Regions from separate parts of the Rhodoferax aquaticus genome, predicted to be linked through region 2. Evidence: riboswitches for the same ligand, from Rfam matches in the RefSeq annotation. Region 2 holds a riboswitch; the other holds the start of a gene.
What was found. Region 2 has a riboswitch for thiamine pyrophosphate ahead of thiC (phosphomethylpyrimidine synthase ThiC). Riboswitches for the same ligand answer to the same signal wherever they lie in the genome.

Region 1 (7,869 bases), 1.3 Mb from region 2:
GGGTGGCAGCACCAGCGGCAAGGCCACCACTGCACCAATGGCGGCACGCCAGCGCGAGGGCGTGTGCGCCAGCCACCAGGCCAGCGGCGTGGCCACCAGCAGCAACACCACCGTGGTGGCGCTGGCGAGTTGGAGGGTGAGCCACACGGCTCCCCAGTCGTCAGCGCTTAGCAACGCGGTGCCGCCTTAAAACACATAGCCATAGCCTTTGATGATGGCGCGGGCCTTGTCACCCTTGAGGTAGGCCACCAAGGCTTGTGCGGCGGGGTTGTCGCGCCCGGTGGCCAACACCACGGCGTCTTGGCGCAAGGGGGCATGCATGTTGGCAGGTACGACCCAGGCCGAGCCTTCGCTCACCTTGCCGTCTACCATCACTTGGGACAGCGCCACAAAGCCCAGCGCGGCGTTGCCGCTGGCCACAAACTGGTAGGCCTGCGCAATGCTTTCGCCCTGCACAAAGCGCGGGGTCAAGGCTTGCAACAAGCCCATGCCGGTGAGGGTTTCTATGGCTGCCGCGCCGTAGGGCGCAAGCTTGGGGTCGGCCAAGGCCAAGCGCTCAAACGATGCCTTGCGCAGCACTTCGCCTTGCGCATCCACCAGCCCTGGCTGCTTGCTCCACAAGGCCAAGCGCCCGGTGGCGTAGGTAAAGCGGCTAGTGGCTTGGGTGAGTCCTTCTTTCTCTAAGCGAGCAGGCGTTTCATCATCGGCAGACAAAAACACTTGGAACGGTGCGCCGTTTTTGATTTGTGCGTACATCTTGCCGCTGGACCCAAACGACAGCACGGCCTTGTGGCCGGTGTCTTGCTCAAACTGCTGGGCGATTTTTTGCATGGGTGCGGTGAAGTTGGCAGCCACGGCAACCCCCACCTGCGCAGCGTGCGCAGCCCCCGCCAAGCCCAAGCACAGGGCGAACATAGATGTCAAGAATCGAGAAGCGTTCATGGTCAATAGCGTCATGGGGCGATGCGCGTTGGATAAACCCGTTATCCAAATTTTGAATAGCGCAGTATAGCCAAGCGCTACACTGCGTCGCACCCCTCACCTTGCTACGCTCACCACCATGCCAAAAGCTCCCTTGCAGCTGGCCCAAGCCTTGGGCCATGAAGAAGTCGACAAACGGCTGGACATCTTGCGCCGCGTGGGCGAGGTAGGGTCTATCTCGGAGGCTGCGCGCGGTGCGGGCTTGAGCTACCGCGCCGCGTGGCAAGCCATTGACACGCTGAGCAATCTGGCGGGCACGGCGCTGCTGGAACGGGCAGTGGGTGGCTCAGGTGGTGGTGGGGCCAAGCTCACACCAGCGGGCGAGCAGTTGCTGCATGCAGCGCAGCAACTCAACCATGCCAAAACCCAAGTGCTGGCCACGCTGAGCAGTGCCAGCGCAGCAAGCGCGGCTCCCAGCGCCCTGCCCGCCTTGGGCCTGCGCACCAGCATGCGCAATATGCTGCCCTGCACCGTGCACCGCCTGCAGCGCCTAGGTGCCATAGTGCGGGTAGAACTGCACTTAGACGACGGCAGCGCGCTGGCCTCTCGCATCACAGGCGAAAGCGTGGAACTCCTGGGCTTGCGCAAGGGCTTGCGCGTGTTGGCCCTGTGCAAAGCCACTGCGGTTACGGTGCGTGCAGACGCGGGCACTGAGGCAGCGGCCCAAGCAGCCAATCAGCTGATTGGCACAGTCAGCCGCGTGTCACGCGCTGCATCGGGGGGCGAGGTGGTGCTCACCCTGGCCGGTGGCCTGCAAATGGTGGGCTTTGCCGGTCCTGCCCACGGCCTGAAAGCCAAGCAAGCGGCCACTGCAACGCTGGATGAAAGCGCGGTGGTGCTGGCGCTTGCGCAGTAGCCCACTGGAGTCGAATCAGTTACTCCTAAAAAGATAGCTGCTTACGCAGTATCCACGGGCGAAAACGGCATTTTTTGCCCTACCCCCCTCTGACAAACGGAATCACCAGAGCTGCGCCAAGGTGCCGTCTACCACCCGGTAACCTGCATCGCCCATGGCGCGGGCCTCGGCTTCGTCGTGTGTGACCCACAGGGTGGCCATGCGTTGCTCGGTGATGCGGCTCTGGAACTCTGTGCGCAGCTGCAGACGCAGCTCGGCATCCAAGGCAGAGAAAGGTTCATCCAAGAGCAAGGCGCGTGGCTGGGTGATCAGCGCTCGGGCCAGGGCCACACGCTGTTGCTCACCACCCGAGAGTTGGGGCACCCGCGCCAATGCAAACTGCGCCATGCCGAAGCGCTCTAGCGTGGCACAGGCTTGCAACCTGGCTTGGCGCTTGGCCACGCCCTGCTCCACCAGGCCAAAGGCCACGTTGTCTTGCACGCTCAGGTGGGGGAACAAGGCAAAGTCTTGGAACATCAGGGCAAAGCGCCGCCGCTCAGGCGGGAGGTCGGTGATGTCTTGGCCATCAAACACCAACTGCCCGCTGTCCATGCGCTCTAGGCCCGCCACCACTTTGAGAAGCGTGCTTTTGCCGCTACCCGACGGGCCCAAAATGGCCACTGTTTGGCCCGGCGGCACTGACAGGTTCACGCCTTGCAGCAGCACACGGCGCTCGCCGCGCACCGGCTCCCAGGTTTTGCAAATGTGTCGCAGTTCAAGCATCGCGTCTCTCTTCTCGGCTGGGCCATTCAATCAGCATAAATGCGGCAAACGACAGCAGCATCAGCACACAGGCCAGTACCAATGCAGCGTCCATATTGGCAGCGCCGGGGCGGCCTAGGTGCTGGTATATCAAAGTGGTTAAGGTCGCCCACTCCGGGCGGGACAAAAACAAGCTCACGGCAAATTCGCCCACCGCCGTAGCGGCGGCAAACGCCATGCCCCGGCGCAAGGCTGGCGCAATCAGGGGCAAGCTCACGCGCCAAAACGCGCGCCATGGGTTGGCCCCCAAGCTGCGCGCCGCATCGGCGTAACTGGCGGGCAAACCATCAAGCGCAGAGGCCACCGCCTTGGCGACAAATGGGTAGGCCAGCAAGGCATATGCGGCGACCAGCAGGCCTGCGCTGTTGGTCCAGCTGGGGTATAGCAGCAAGAGCCCAAAGCCCACCATCACAGGCGACACAACAAAGGGCAAAAACACGGCGGTGCGCAGCCACAGGGACCGGCGCGCAGCCACTGCATGCAGCACACCCAAGACCGTGGCCACGGCTAAGGCGGATGCGGAGAAACGGCAGGTATTCCACAAGGCTTGCAGCGTGGCTTCGTCACTCAGCACAGCCCACACCTGCGCACCCGCATGGGCCGCCCGCCACACAATGGCCACCAGCGGCGCGGCGCATACCAGGGCCAGCACCGCCACACAGCCGATGACTGCGGCCCACTGCAATGGAGTGCGTGGCGATTGGCGCGGCACGGTATCTGCGCGCAAGGGCGTGGCCAAGCGCCGCTCTACAGCGGCATAGGTCCAGGCCACCAAGCCGGTGAAGGCCATCACCCACAGTGCCAACACACTGGCCGAGCCCAACTGCAACTCATGGGCCACCAGGGTGTAGATTTCGACCTCGACCGTGCCGTAGTCTTGCCCGCCCAACACCAGCGCCAAGCCAAAGCCTGAGAAGCAGTACAAAAACACCAGGCACAGCGCAGACATCAGCCAAGGCGCAATAGCGGGCAGCTCCACCCGCCAAAAAGCCCGCCACGGGGTGCAGCCCAAGCTGCGCGCTGCGGCCAAGCGTGCCGCACTCACCTGCCCCAGGCTCTCGGTCGCGGCGCGCACCAACACGCAGAGGTTGAAAAACACATTGCCGTAGAGCAGCAGCCACGGCGTACCTTGCAAATCAGGCCCCCCCAGTTGCACCAGCAGACCGCGCGGCCCCATCAGCGCCAACACGCCCAAAGCCGCCACCAAAGTAGGCACCACAAAAGGCAGCATGAGCAAGCGCAGCACCAGCGTGCGGCCCGCAAACTCAAAGCGCGCCAAAACCCAAGCCAGCGGCAAGCCCACGAGCAAGCAGATCATGCAGGTCAGTGCGGCCTGCGTAAGCGACCAGGCCATGCGCCCGCGCAAGTAAGCGTCTTGCCAGGGTGCAAATAAGGAGGTGACCCACGCCAACCCGCCACTGGCCTCAAGGTCCACAGGCGCGCCAAACCAGCCAGGCGCCATGCCCTGCAGCATGAGCCGCAGCGCGGGGGCCAGCAGCATGACCAGCAAAAACACTGCAGGTACCAGCACAGGCAAGTACGCAGCCGCACGCGCGCCCAAGCGGGTGGCCGCTGGCCATGAAAAAAGGGCCACGGACGGTGGCCCTTTGGCTAAGCCGAGAGGTTTCATACCACCCCGGCGTGTGCAAGCCTGTGCATTGGCAACTTCCGCAAGCGCTTTACTTCAGCACCACTTTGGTCCAGCGGGCGACCCAGCCAGCGCCTTTTTCCGCGATGTCTTTGCCCTCTGGGCTGTCAAATTGGGTGGGCTCGGGTGCGAACTTCATCACGTCCGCACGCGCGACACCGGCTTCCACGGGGAACATCCACATCTCGGTTTGCATTTGCTGCTGCACGGCGGGTGAGCGCATGAATTCCACAAACTTTTCAGCCGCAGCACGCTCTTTGCCGCCCTTCACCAAAGCCACGCCCTCTACTTGGCGGAATACGCCACCCGGCAAGGACAAGCTGCCCGTAGGTGGCTCGCTCAGCTTTTCTTTGGAATAAAAAATTTCAGCCGCAGGGCTGCTGGCGTAGCTCACGACCAGCGGGTATTTGCCGCCGTTGCGGCTGAACTCGGTGTAATAGGCTTCGCTCCAGCCCTTGGCTACCTTCACGCCATTGGCGCGCATACGGCCCCACCAGTCAAACGCTTTTTCTTCGCCCATGGCACCAATGGTGGAGAGCATGAAGGCGTAGCCGGGGCTAGAAGTCGCGGGGTTTTGCACCACCAAGAGCTTGGCGTAGGGGGCTTGGGCCAAATCGTCCAGTGTTTTAGGCAAAGCTAACTTGCTCTTGGCAAACCAAGCTTTGTCGTAGTTCACGGTCACATAGCCATAGTCCACGGGCACCAGGCCGGGCAATGCCACCGCGCTGGGGCGGCTGGCGGCTGGGCCTGTGTAGGCGTCGAGCACGTCGGCACCCAGTGCTTTGCTGGCCAAGGAGTTGTCAATGCCGTAGACCACGTCAGCAATCGGGCTGGCTTTGGTGAGGATGAGTTTGTTGAGCATTTCGCCCGCGTCACCCGCTTTGCTTATCACCAGTTTGACGCCGGTGTCGGTTTCAAACTGCTTGAGCAGCGGCTTGGGCACTCCAAACGAGCTGTGGGTGAGCACGCGCAGTTCAGCCGCTTGGGCAGAGGACAAAGTGGCGCAGGCAAGCACCAGGCTGGCGCACGCAGTGGCCAGGGCAGACAAAGTGATGTGTTTCATAAAAGCTCTCTTCTTGCAATGCGCCAACGCTGGGCGTATGAAGAACCGGAGCTACAGACAAAGTGGCGCTTGAACAAACAAGGCTCGCTGCAAAAGAGGCCCATCACACTTCCTACGCTGGCATGACCCAGATCAGGTTCATGGGGTAATTCTCAGCCCGCTTTGCAGCAGACACCCCCGGTGAAGCGCGTATTGTAGAACCTATGCCAAAAACCCCAGGTCAATGGGGTAGTCGGGCCGCCCGGCGCGTGCGCCAAACTGTGCAAGGTTGGGCAACACGCGGTACAGGTCTTGCGGGCCCACACCAAACCAGCGCGCCAAGGTAGCCGCGTACTGGTCTACCGAGGTGCTAGGCAGCAAACGCCCCTGCCCCACATGCCACTGGTCTTGTGCCGCCGCTGTGTTGCCCACACTCACAGGTGGAGCCGTGCCATAGAAAGCTTGGCCTTTCACCGCGCCGCCTAGCACCATATGGTGCGAGCCCCAGCCGTGGTCTGAGCCGTCACCATTGGAGGTGAGCGTGCGGCCAAAGTCGGATGCGGTAAAGGTGGTCACGCTGTCGGCCACCCCCATCTCCACCGTGGCGCGGTAAAACGCCGCCATGGCCTCGCTCACACGCCCCAGCAGCACGGGCTGCTGCGCAATCAGGTTGTCGTGCAAATCAAAGCCGCCTAGCGACACCAAAAACACCTGGCGCTTGTTGCCCAACACGCTGCGCCCTTTGATGAGGCGCGCCACCATTTTGAGCTGATCCGCCAAGGGGTTGGCCGTGGGAAATTCGGTGGCCAGCGGACTGCCCGCCGACGCCCCGGTGCCTGGCTGACTCAAGGCCAGCGCGGCAGCAATATGCCCTTCGGCCTCACGGGCCCGTTGGGTGATGCGGGTGTACTCATGTTCCAGCATATGCGTGCTGGGCTGCGTGATCATTTGGGAGATCAGGTTTTTCACCGCAGGCGAGCCATACACGGCTGCATCGGTTGCGCAACGAATGCGCACCGCACCCTGGGTGCTCACCTGGTACTGCAGCGCCTGCTCGCCCGACAAAAACACGGCATTGCCGGTGACTGACACACAGGTGAACAAAGACTTGGCGTTGCCGCCCAAGGCCAAGTCGCCCAGGTGGCCGCCCCAGCCTACGGTAGAGCCCTCGGGCGAAGACGATTGCCACACCGACTGCTGGTCATTGTGGGAAAACAACTTGGGTGGCAAGGGGTACTTTTTGCGGTCTGGGCTGGCATATTGCTCGCGCGTCAAGGGCACCACCAAGGGCCCCACATTGAGCTGCACGGCGGCGTGGCCGGCGTTAAACAGATCCGCCATGGCTTTCATGGCGGGGTGCAAGGCGTATTGCCGCCCGCCGGGCAAGGCTAGGCGTGGCTTGAGCACCGTGGCAGCCAAATCTGGGCGCGCTAAGGCAATGCCCCCACCTGCTTCGCCACCGCCGCCGCGCACCGTGGCGTACTGCGCGTAGCTCGCTTCGTCATAGGTGACGACGGTGTTGGCGTAATCGTTGCCGCCATACAAAAAAACGCATACCAAGGCTTTGTAGTCTTGGGCGGTGGCGGCAGCTGCTTCGCCCAGCGCTGCCAAATTCATAGCAAAGGGCAAGGCGGTACCGGTGAGCGCCAGTTGGCCCGTGCGTTGCAAAAAGGCGCGGCGGCTGTGGAGTGCGTCTGTGGGGTGTGCCATGGCCGTTCCTTACTTTTGAACCAAGTATTGGGGCGCGGCCATCACCATGAGCACGGCGGCGCTGACCCGGTCTAGGCGCTTGTCCGCGCTACTGGTAGCGTTGAGCGGCTGGGTATTCAGTGCATCCGCCATCTGCGCGAGCAGCTTGGCGGGAAGCTGGCCTGCGCACATCAACAGGTTCAGCCGCGCGAGCAGGGCTTTGGGGTCAAGGACCAAGGCCAGTTCATTCACATAGCTGGCCTTGATGTCGTAGCCGTTTTTGGGGTTTTTGGAGTTGCTAACGTTGTTGGGCAAGTCTGGGTCGTTGACGTAGATGCCGTTGCGAATCACGTTTTGCATGTAGTTCAAATAGCCCGCCACGGTGCTTTCTGAGACGATTTGAAACTCGGGCGCCACGCTGCCCGCTGCAGCCATCGGGGTGCTGGGTGGCACATAACCGGGCCTGAAGTAGTTGAACACCGAGGGAGAACGCAAGGGGCTTTGCCCCAGCTGCGTGGCCGGGTTGCTGAGGTCGGGAATCTTCCAGCTGCCCTGCGCGGAGCTGGCACCAAAGGTACGCGCCCATTGCACCAGGCGCAGCATAGGCTCGCGCAAATGGCCAAACTGCGGGTGGGTCAGCCCCTCTGGTGCGCGGGCTTCGTTGTCTAACAAGATGGCGGCAAACACGGCACGCAAGTCGCCGCGCACGCCAGCTCCGTTGTCCGCAAACACGCTGGCCACGCGGCCGATGTAGGCAGGACTGGGGTTACTCGTGACCAAGCGCTGGATCATTTGCCGGGCAAAAAACGGCCCTACGTTGGGGTGGTGAAACAGCGTATCCAGCGCTGCCTT
Region 2 (7,869 bases):
CAAGTGGTTGGGGGTGATCAGCGTGGCGCGGGGCAGCAACTGCTGGCGGTAGGCGTCTACCAAGGCGGGGTTGGCAAAGCTGGCCCCCGTAGTGGCCCCCAACACAGGGTCGACCACCAGCGGCACGGCGTGGCCCTGTGCGCGCAGGCGATCCACCCATTCGCACACCACGCGCACGTTGTCCACGCTGCCCAAGAGCCCTGTTTTGATAGCCTGCGGCGGCATGTCCTGCGCCAGCGCCTTGAGTTGTGCGTCCAGCAGTGCGGCGCTGGTGGGCTCGACCTGCGTGACCGCCACCGAGTTTTGCGCGGTGATGGCGGCCACTGCCGTGCAGCCGTGCACGCCAAATGCCTGCAGGGCTTTCAAGTCGGCCTGCAGGCCTGCGCCAGCGCCTGAGTCCGAGCCAGCAATGCTCCAGACCACGGGGCGATGTTTCTGGAGTTCTGGGAATTTTTCAGTGCCAAAAGTGCTTCTTGCGCGCATAGGGATTGCGCGGGCAGCTTCATTTTTCATAGCAATCTCACAACAAAATCGGGTGGCCCGCCACCGGGGTGGAGGCCACCGCCATGTCTTGGCGGGGCATGACGCCGGCCTCAAAAGCGAGGCGGCCGGAAGCTATGCCGAGCTTGAAGGCACGCGCCATGCGCACCGGGTCTACCGCGTGGGCCACCGCGCTGTTGAGCAACACCGCGTCCAGCCCCAGTTCCATGGCCTGCACCGCATCTGCCGGCGAGCCGATGCCGGCGTCCACGATGAGGGGCACGCCAGGCAGGCGTGCGCGCAGGGTACGCAGCGCGCCGGGGTTGACCAGCCCCTGGCCCGAGCCTATGGGCGCGCCCCAGGGCATAAGGACGCTGCAGCCCGCATCCAGCAGGCGTTGGCAGCTCACGAGGTCGTCCATGCAATAGGGAAACACTTCAAAGCCGTCTTTCACCAGTTGCGTGGCGGCGGTCAGCAGCTCGAAGGGGTCGGGCTGCAGGGTGTGGGCGTCGCCCACGACTTCGAGCTTGATCCAGGAGGTGTCAAACAGTTCGCGGGCCATGTGCGCCAGGGTGATGGCTTCGCGGGCGGTGTGGCAGCCGGCGGTGTTGGGGAGCAGGTGGGAACCTGTGGCTTGGATGAGGGCGAAGAAGTCGCTCGCCTCGGTTCCATGGGCGAGCTGGCGGCGCAGGCCCATGGTGACGACTTGGGCGCCAGAGGCTTGGATGGCGTCTTTCAGGACTTGGGGCGAGGGGTAGGCTGCGGTGCCTAGAAAGAAGCGGCTGGTGAGGGTTCTACCGCCTATTTGCCATTCACTTGTTTCTTCGGGGCGACTTGGCGGCAGTGTGCTCTGCTCCGTGTCCCCCGCCCGCTTTGCGGGCTCCTCCTTGACCTGCGCAGAACACACTGCCACCAAGTCTCTGGGGGTGGCCGTTGAACGCTCGAGTCCAGCCATCTTTTGCTCGGCAGTACTTTGCTCAGCCGCTTCGTCATTCATGTCTGGATTCATGGCTCAACCGCCTTCGATGGGTTGAAAGGTCAGGATGGTGTCGCCCTCAGCGAGCAGCTGCTGGGCGCGCAGGCTGCGTGGCACGAAGTTGCCGTTGACGGCGGTGGCCAGGGCAGCTGGTAGCACACCACGGGCGTCTACCCAGGCTTGTAGGGTTCTGGCGCTTGTGGGTTCCGGGGTGCCATTCACCGTGATGGTGATGGTCTTTGGCTCGGTGTCTGTGGTGGTCATAGCTTGAGCTCTTGCAATGCCTGCTCCACCAGCGCCGGGGCGATGAGCCAGCCGTGGCGAAAGAGGCCGTTGATTTCTGTTTTGCCTGCGCTGTGGCGAATGGCAGGCAGGTTGTCGGGCAACGCGGGGCGCAGGTTGGTTTCTGTGTGAATGACGCGCGCTTCGGCGAGTGCGGGCATGACGCTGTGGGCCGCACTCAACAGCTCCAGCGTGCTGCGCAGAGACACGGGCGAGCGGTCTTCGCTTTCTATCTCGCTCGCACCCACCACGATCACATCGCCGGGGCGGGGCACCATGTAGATCGCGTGGCGTGGGTGCAGCAGGCGCACCGGTCGATGCAGCGGCACGCCGGGGGCATGCAGCCAGAACACTTCGCCGCGAACGCCACGCACCGGCAATGCGGGCTTGGCACCCACGGCACGCACGTCGAATACGTGGTCGAAGCGATGTTGTGCTTCGCCCGTATGGATCGCGCCTGCGTCCACCGCTGTGACGGTGCTGCCCCAATGCCACTGCACACCCTGCGCAGTGGCTTGGGCGGCCAGTGCCTGCAGCGCCTGCACGGGGTGGATTTGCCCTTCGCTGGGCAGCAACCAAGCCAGCGCCGGGCCTTGGATGCCGGGCTCCAGCGCGCGCAGTGCATCCATCGTTAAAAGCTGCGGTTGGTACGGCGCATCCGCCTTGGCTTGCAACAAACCAAGCACGCGCTGTGCGGCACCCGCATCGCTGCGGTGCGCCAGCAGCAGGCTGCCTTGCATGTGCAAGGCCACCGGCTCGGAGAGCGCCTGCACGATCTGCGGCCACAGCTGGCAGGAGCGCACGCCCAGCGCAAACACCTCAGCGCCCGCGCGCTCCAACTCGGCCACGGGGCTGAGCATGCCTGCGGCGGTCCAGCCCGCAGCCTGCGAACCCGAATCTGCACGCGGGCCGGGGCCACTGGCCGGGTCAAACACCTGCACGTCGTGGCCCGCGCGGCTGAGTGTGAACGCCAGCAAGCGCCCGAGCACACCCGCACCGGCAATGCCTATGCGCCGCGCCATCGTCAGGCCTTGGTGACGTCAGTGGTGGTCTGTACCGGGTTGATGGGGATGTAGATTTCCCCGCCCACCTTTTTGAATTCGCCCGACATCACGTCCATGCCCGATTGCAACGCCTGCTCTTCGCTCACGCCCAGGTTTTTGGCGTAGTCGCGCACCTCCTGGGTGATCTTCATGGAGCAGAACTTGGGGCCGCACATGGAGCAGAAATGCGCCACCTTGGCGCCTTCGGCCGGCAGGGTCTCGTCGTGGAATTGCTTGGCGGTGTCGGGGTCCAGCGAGAGGTTGAACTGGTCCATCCAGCGGAACTCAAAACGCGCTTTGGACAAGGCATCGTCCCGCGCCCGCACCCCGGGATGGCCCTTGGCTACATCGGCCACGTGGGCGGCAATTTTGTAGGTGATGATGCCGGTCTTCACGTCTTCACGGTCGGGCAAACCCAAGTGCTCCTTCGGAGTCACGTAACAGAGCATCGCAGTGCCGAACCAGCCGATCATGGCCGCGCCAATGCCGCTGGTGATGTGGTCGTAGCCCGGCGCGATGTCGGTGGTCAGCGGCCCGAGGGTGTAGAACGGGGCTTCGCCGCAGTGCTTGAGCTGCTCGGTCATATTGGCCTGCACCATGTGCATGGGCACGTGGCCGGGCCCTTCAATCATCACCTGCACATCTTGCTGCCAGGCCTTGTGCGTGAGCTCGCCCAAGGTGTGCAGCTCGGCGAACTGGGCTTCATCGTTCGCATCCGCACCACTACCGGGGCGCAGGCCATCGCCTAGCGAGTAGCTCACGTCGTAGGCGCGCATGATTTCCGTCATCTCGTCGAAGTGCGTGTACAAAAAGTTCTCTTTGTGGTGGGCAATACACCACTTCGCCATGATGGAACCGCCGCGCGAGACGATGCCTGTCACCCGGTTGGCGGTCAGGTGGATGAAGGGCAGGCGCACACCGGCGTGCACCGTGAAATAGTCCACGCCTTGCTCGGCTTGCTCAATCAGCGTGTCGCGGAAGATCTCCCAGGTCAGGTGTTCGGCAATGCCGCCCACTTTTTCCAGCGCCTGGTAGATCGGCACGGTGCCTATGGGCACCGGGCTGTTGCGCACGATCCAGTCGCGCGTGGTGTGGATGTTTTTGCCGGTGGACAAATCCATCACCGTGTCGGCACCCCAGCGGATGGACCAGACCAGTTTTTCCACTTCTTCTTCGATGCTGGACGTCACCGCCGAGTTGCCGATGTTGGCGTTGATCTTCACCAGAAAGTTACGGCCTATGGCCATGGGCTCCAGCTCGGTGTGGTTGATGTTGGCGGGGATGATGGCGCGGCCACGGGCCACTTCATCCCGCACAAACTCAGGCGTCACCACTTTGGGAATGCTGGCTCCGAAGCTGTTGCCGGCCAAACGCTTTTCACGGTCGGCGTTGCTGAGGTACTGGGCTTGCCACTCCAAGTTCTGGTTCTCGCGCAGGGCGACGTATTCCATCTCGGGCGTGATGATGCCTTTGCGCGCGTAGTGCATCTGGGTGACGTTGGCGCCGCTCTTGGCCCGGCGGGGTTGGCGCTGCAGGCCTGCGGCTTGGGCGCGCAAGGCAGCCAGGGCATCAGTCTCGCCGTTCTTCAGGCCATCGTCCAACGCAAAGGGTTTGCGGCCTGCGTACAACTCGGTGTCACCACGACCGGCAATCCACTGCGCGCGCACCAGCGGCAGGCCGGACCGCACATCGATGTGGGCACGCGGATCGGTGTAGGGGCCGGAGGTGTCGTACACCGTGATGGCCTCGCCGTTGCTCTGCAGGATTTCGCGCAACGGCACCTGGATGTCAGGGCGGCTGCCTTGCAGGTAACGTTTGGTGGAAGCGGGAAGCGGCTCGCGCGTGAGGCGGATGAACTGGGCAAGCGTGTCGGGGGCGTTCACTGGAATGTCTCCTTGGGTTAATCACCCGAAGTCGACCTACACCAGCCCCGCAAACTTAAAAATGAGACCGCCCACGCGGCACTCGGCCGGGGGCACTGCTCTGCACTTCTTACGCTGGTATGAACCAGATCAAGTTCACGGGTTTGGTATCCATCTCAGCGCAACCACTGCGCACCCCGGGCAGCGCGGAGTGTACGCGAAGCGCATGACAGACAAGAGAGCCGCCAAAAAAGAGAGGCCTTGCAGCGGGGTCCCAGGCCATTGCTGGTGCCACCCCGCAAGGCCATGCAAAACCAGTGGCGATCACCCCTTGTTCACAAACCGTTTCTCCCGCTCATACGGGAACACATCGTGCACATGGCCGGCCAAGATGCGTTCTTTGTGGGATTGCCAGAATGCGGCGTCCAGCAGGTCGCCGTGGTGTTTCATGAACACGCCACGCACGGCGGGGTTGCCCAAGAGGAAGGGGCCAAAGGTTTCGGGGAACACGTCTTTGGGACCCACGGTGTACCAGACTTCGCCGCTCATCTCGTCTTCTTCGTTGCGCGGTGCGGGCACTTTGCGGAAGTTGCAGTCGGTGATGTATTCGATTTCGTCGTAGTCGTAAAACACGACCTTGCCATGGCGGGTGATACCAAAGTTCTTCCACAGCATGTCGCCAGGAAAGATGTTGGCAGCCACCAGGTCTTTGATGGCGTTGCCGTATTCGATGACGCCACGCTCAATCTGCTCGCGCGCTTTTTCCGCAGCAGGGCCCGTCGCCTCAGGGTTTGCGCCACCCGCGTCAAAGGCTTCTTGCAGGTAGATGTTGAGCGGGATCATGCGCCGCTCGATGTAGACGTGCTTGATGATGACCTCGATGCGGCCATCGCCATCCCGGTCGCTGATTTCCAGTTGGCTGGGCGCGAATTTTTGAATCTCGGCAATGAGCTCATCGCTGAAGCGGTCGCGCGGAAAGCCCACCTCGCTGTACTCCAGCGTGTCGGCCATGCGGCCCACGCGGTCATGCTGCTTCACCAGCAAATACTTGCCTTTGATCTGCTCGCGGCTGGTGTCTTTGGGCGGCGGGTAAAAGTCTTTGATGACCTTGAACACATAGGGAAAGCTGGGCAAGTCAAACACCAGCATGACCATGCCTTTGATACCGGGGGCGATGCGAAACTTGTCGGTGCTGTGGCGCTGGTGGTGCAGAAAGTCGCGGTAAAAAAGTGTTTTACCTTGCTTAGCCAGCCCCAGCGCGTTGTAAATCTCGTTGCGTGGCTTACGCGGCATCATGCTGCGCAAGAACTGCACGTAGGCGCTAGGGATCTCCATGTCCACCATGAAGTAGGCACGGGCAAAGCTAAACAGCATGAGCAAGTCGTCTTCACCAAACAGCGCCGCATCAATCACCAAACGGCCATCGTCGTTGTGCAGCACAGGCAGCGCAAAGGCGTATTCGTAAAACCCGTTGATCAGCTTGCCCACCACGTAGCAGCCCTTGTTGCGAAAGAACAAGCCTGTGAGCACCTGGATCTGAAAATTCGCGCGCAGCTTGGCGTCGCCCAAGCGCTCGGCCATGGCCGCCTGCACAAAGCCTGCATCGCGCTCTAGGTTTTCAAAGGCCAAGCGCAAGTCAAAGTCTTGCACCATTTGCACCAGCACCGAGGCCATGGTCTCGCGGGTGGGGTAGTAGGACCGGTAGCTGGGGCGTTTTTCGGACTCGTCGTTCTCGATGTATTCGGTACTGACCGCAGGGCGAACAAAGATGAAGTCGTTCTGGAAGTAGCTGCGGTGCAGAATTTTGGTGGTGACCGAGTTGAAAAAGGTCTCTGCCAGTTCGGGCTGGTGGTGGTCGACCAGAAGGCCGATGTAGTGCAGCTTGATTTGCTGCCACACCTCCATGGATTGCTCCCCGGCTTTGAATTCGCGCTCTAAGCGGTTGGAACACTCGCGCACCCGCAGGTCGTAAAACTCAATCCGCTCACGCTGGGCGCGTTGCTGGCCATGCCAGTCTGCGGTTTCAAAGCGGTGCTTGGCGCGGGCCGACTCCGTTCTAAACAACTGGTAATGGCGGTTAAAACCGTCCATCATGGCCTTGGCCACATCGTAAGCCAAGGAGGAATCGAGCCGGGTTGGAAACATGTCGCTTACTCTTTCAATACCTGTCAATCACTGTTGTTGATAGCCCAAACCATACCGCAGCCCACCCTTACCAATGAGGCGGTCACTACCATTTGGATAGCTAGCTGCGCATATTCCACGGGCGTAACCAACACTTTTATGCCGCTTTCTCCAGCTGGCGCCTTAGCAAGCTCACGCCAGCTACCGCGTCACGGTACAAAGCCTCCAAGCTGGCAGGGCCGTCCACCTTCATATGTAGGTCTTGCACCAAGCCGTCGTGCACACCGTACACCCATCCATGCAGGGTGACGTCTTGGCCTTTGGCCCATGCGTCTTGCAGCACCGTGCTTTGCGCCACGTTGACCACCTGCTCAATCACATTGAGTTCACACAGGGCGTTGGCACGGGCGTGCTCAGGCACGGCTTCGATGAGGTGGCGGTGGCGATCCCTCACGTCTTGGATATGGCGAAGCCAGTTGTCGGCAAGCCCGATGCGGGCACCTTCTAGCGCAGCCTGTACGCCGGAGCAACCGTAGTGACCGACCACCATGATGTGCTTGACCTTCAGGCGTTCGACGGCGAATTGAATGGTGGACAAGGCATTGAGGTCCGAGTGCACCACGACGTTGGCCACGTTTCGGTGGACAAAAATCTCACCCGGGTCCAAGCCGATGATTTCGTTGGCCGGAACACGGCTGTCGGAGCAGCCGATCCACATGTAATGGGGCTTTTGCTGGTTGGCCAAACCGGTAAAGAAACCAGGGCGCTTGCGCTCCATTTCAGCAGCCCACGCGCGGTTGCGGGCAAACAAATCGTGCAAATCAGACATCAGTACAGGCCGAACTCTAGTGTTTCAGGGAAGTGCGCACGTTCCAGTCCAATAGGCCAAAGCGGGCCCGTTCTTGCTGGTCGTCTTGTGCGTTGAAGCTGCAATTGTCGGCCTTTTGCGCGCCGCTGCCCGAGCTACAGGCAAATGAGGCAGGATTGCCCAGTTGCCACATGCCTTGGCTGTTACGTGCTTCTCCCGTGAAAAACAGGGCACGCGGGGCATTCATGGCGGCAGGCTGTTCTCCGATAGGCAGCAACAGATTGCGCCCTGCGT

Region 1: it holds a riboswitch for thiamine pyrophosphate, as region 2 does, so the genes downstream of both, EXZ61_RS12455 (thiamine ABC transporter substrate-binding protein) here and thiC (phosphomethylpyrimidine synthase ThiC) in region 2, are expected to answer to the same signal.

What each region holds. Positions count from the first base shown of each region.
Region 1 covers NZ_CP036282.1:2,716,620-2,724,488, forward strand. Annotated here, with positions in the region: gene modB (molybdate ABC transporter permease subunit) at 1-174, opposite strand, end outside; gene modA (molybdate ABC transporter substrate-binding protein) at 187-942, opposite strand; gene EXZ61_RS12440 (TOBE-like domain-containing protein) at 1,061-1,837, shown strand; gene EXZ61_RS12445 (ABC transporter ATP-binding protein) at 1,940-2,599, opposite strand; gene EXZ61_RS12450 (ABC transporter permease) at 2,592-4,232, opposite strand; gene EXZ61_RS12455 (thiamine ABC transporter substrate-binding protein) at 4,318-5,349, opposite strand; TPP riboswitch at 5,441-5,538, opposite strand; gene EXZ61_RS12460 (DUF1501 domain-containing protein) at 5,551-7,038, opposite strand; gene EXZ61_RS12465 (DUF1800 domain-containing protein) at 7,048-7,869, opposite strand, start outside.
Region 2 covers NZ_CP036282.1:4,023,454-4,031,322, forward strand. Annotated here, with positions in the region: gene thiE (thiamine phosphate synthase) at 1-513, opposite strand, end outside; gene EXZ61_RS18635 (thiazole synthase) at 521-1,489, opposite strand; gene thiS (sulfur carrier protein ThiS) at 1,493-1,720, opposite strand; gene EXZ61_RS18645 (FAD-dependent oxidoreductase) at 1,717-2,760, opposite strand; gene thiC (phosphomethylpyrimidine synthase ThiC) at 2,763-4,664, opposite strand; TPP riboswitch at 4,753-4,853, opposite strand; gene aceK (bifunctional isocitrate dehydrogenase kinase/phosphatase) at 4,968-6,788, opposite strand; gene can (carbonate dehydratase) at 6,925-7,596, opposite strand; gene EXZ61_RS18665 (LTA synthase family protein) at 7,613-7,869, opposite strand, start outside.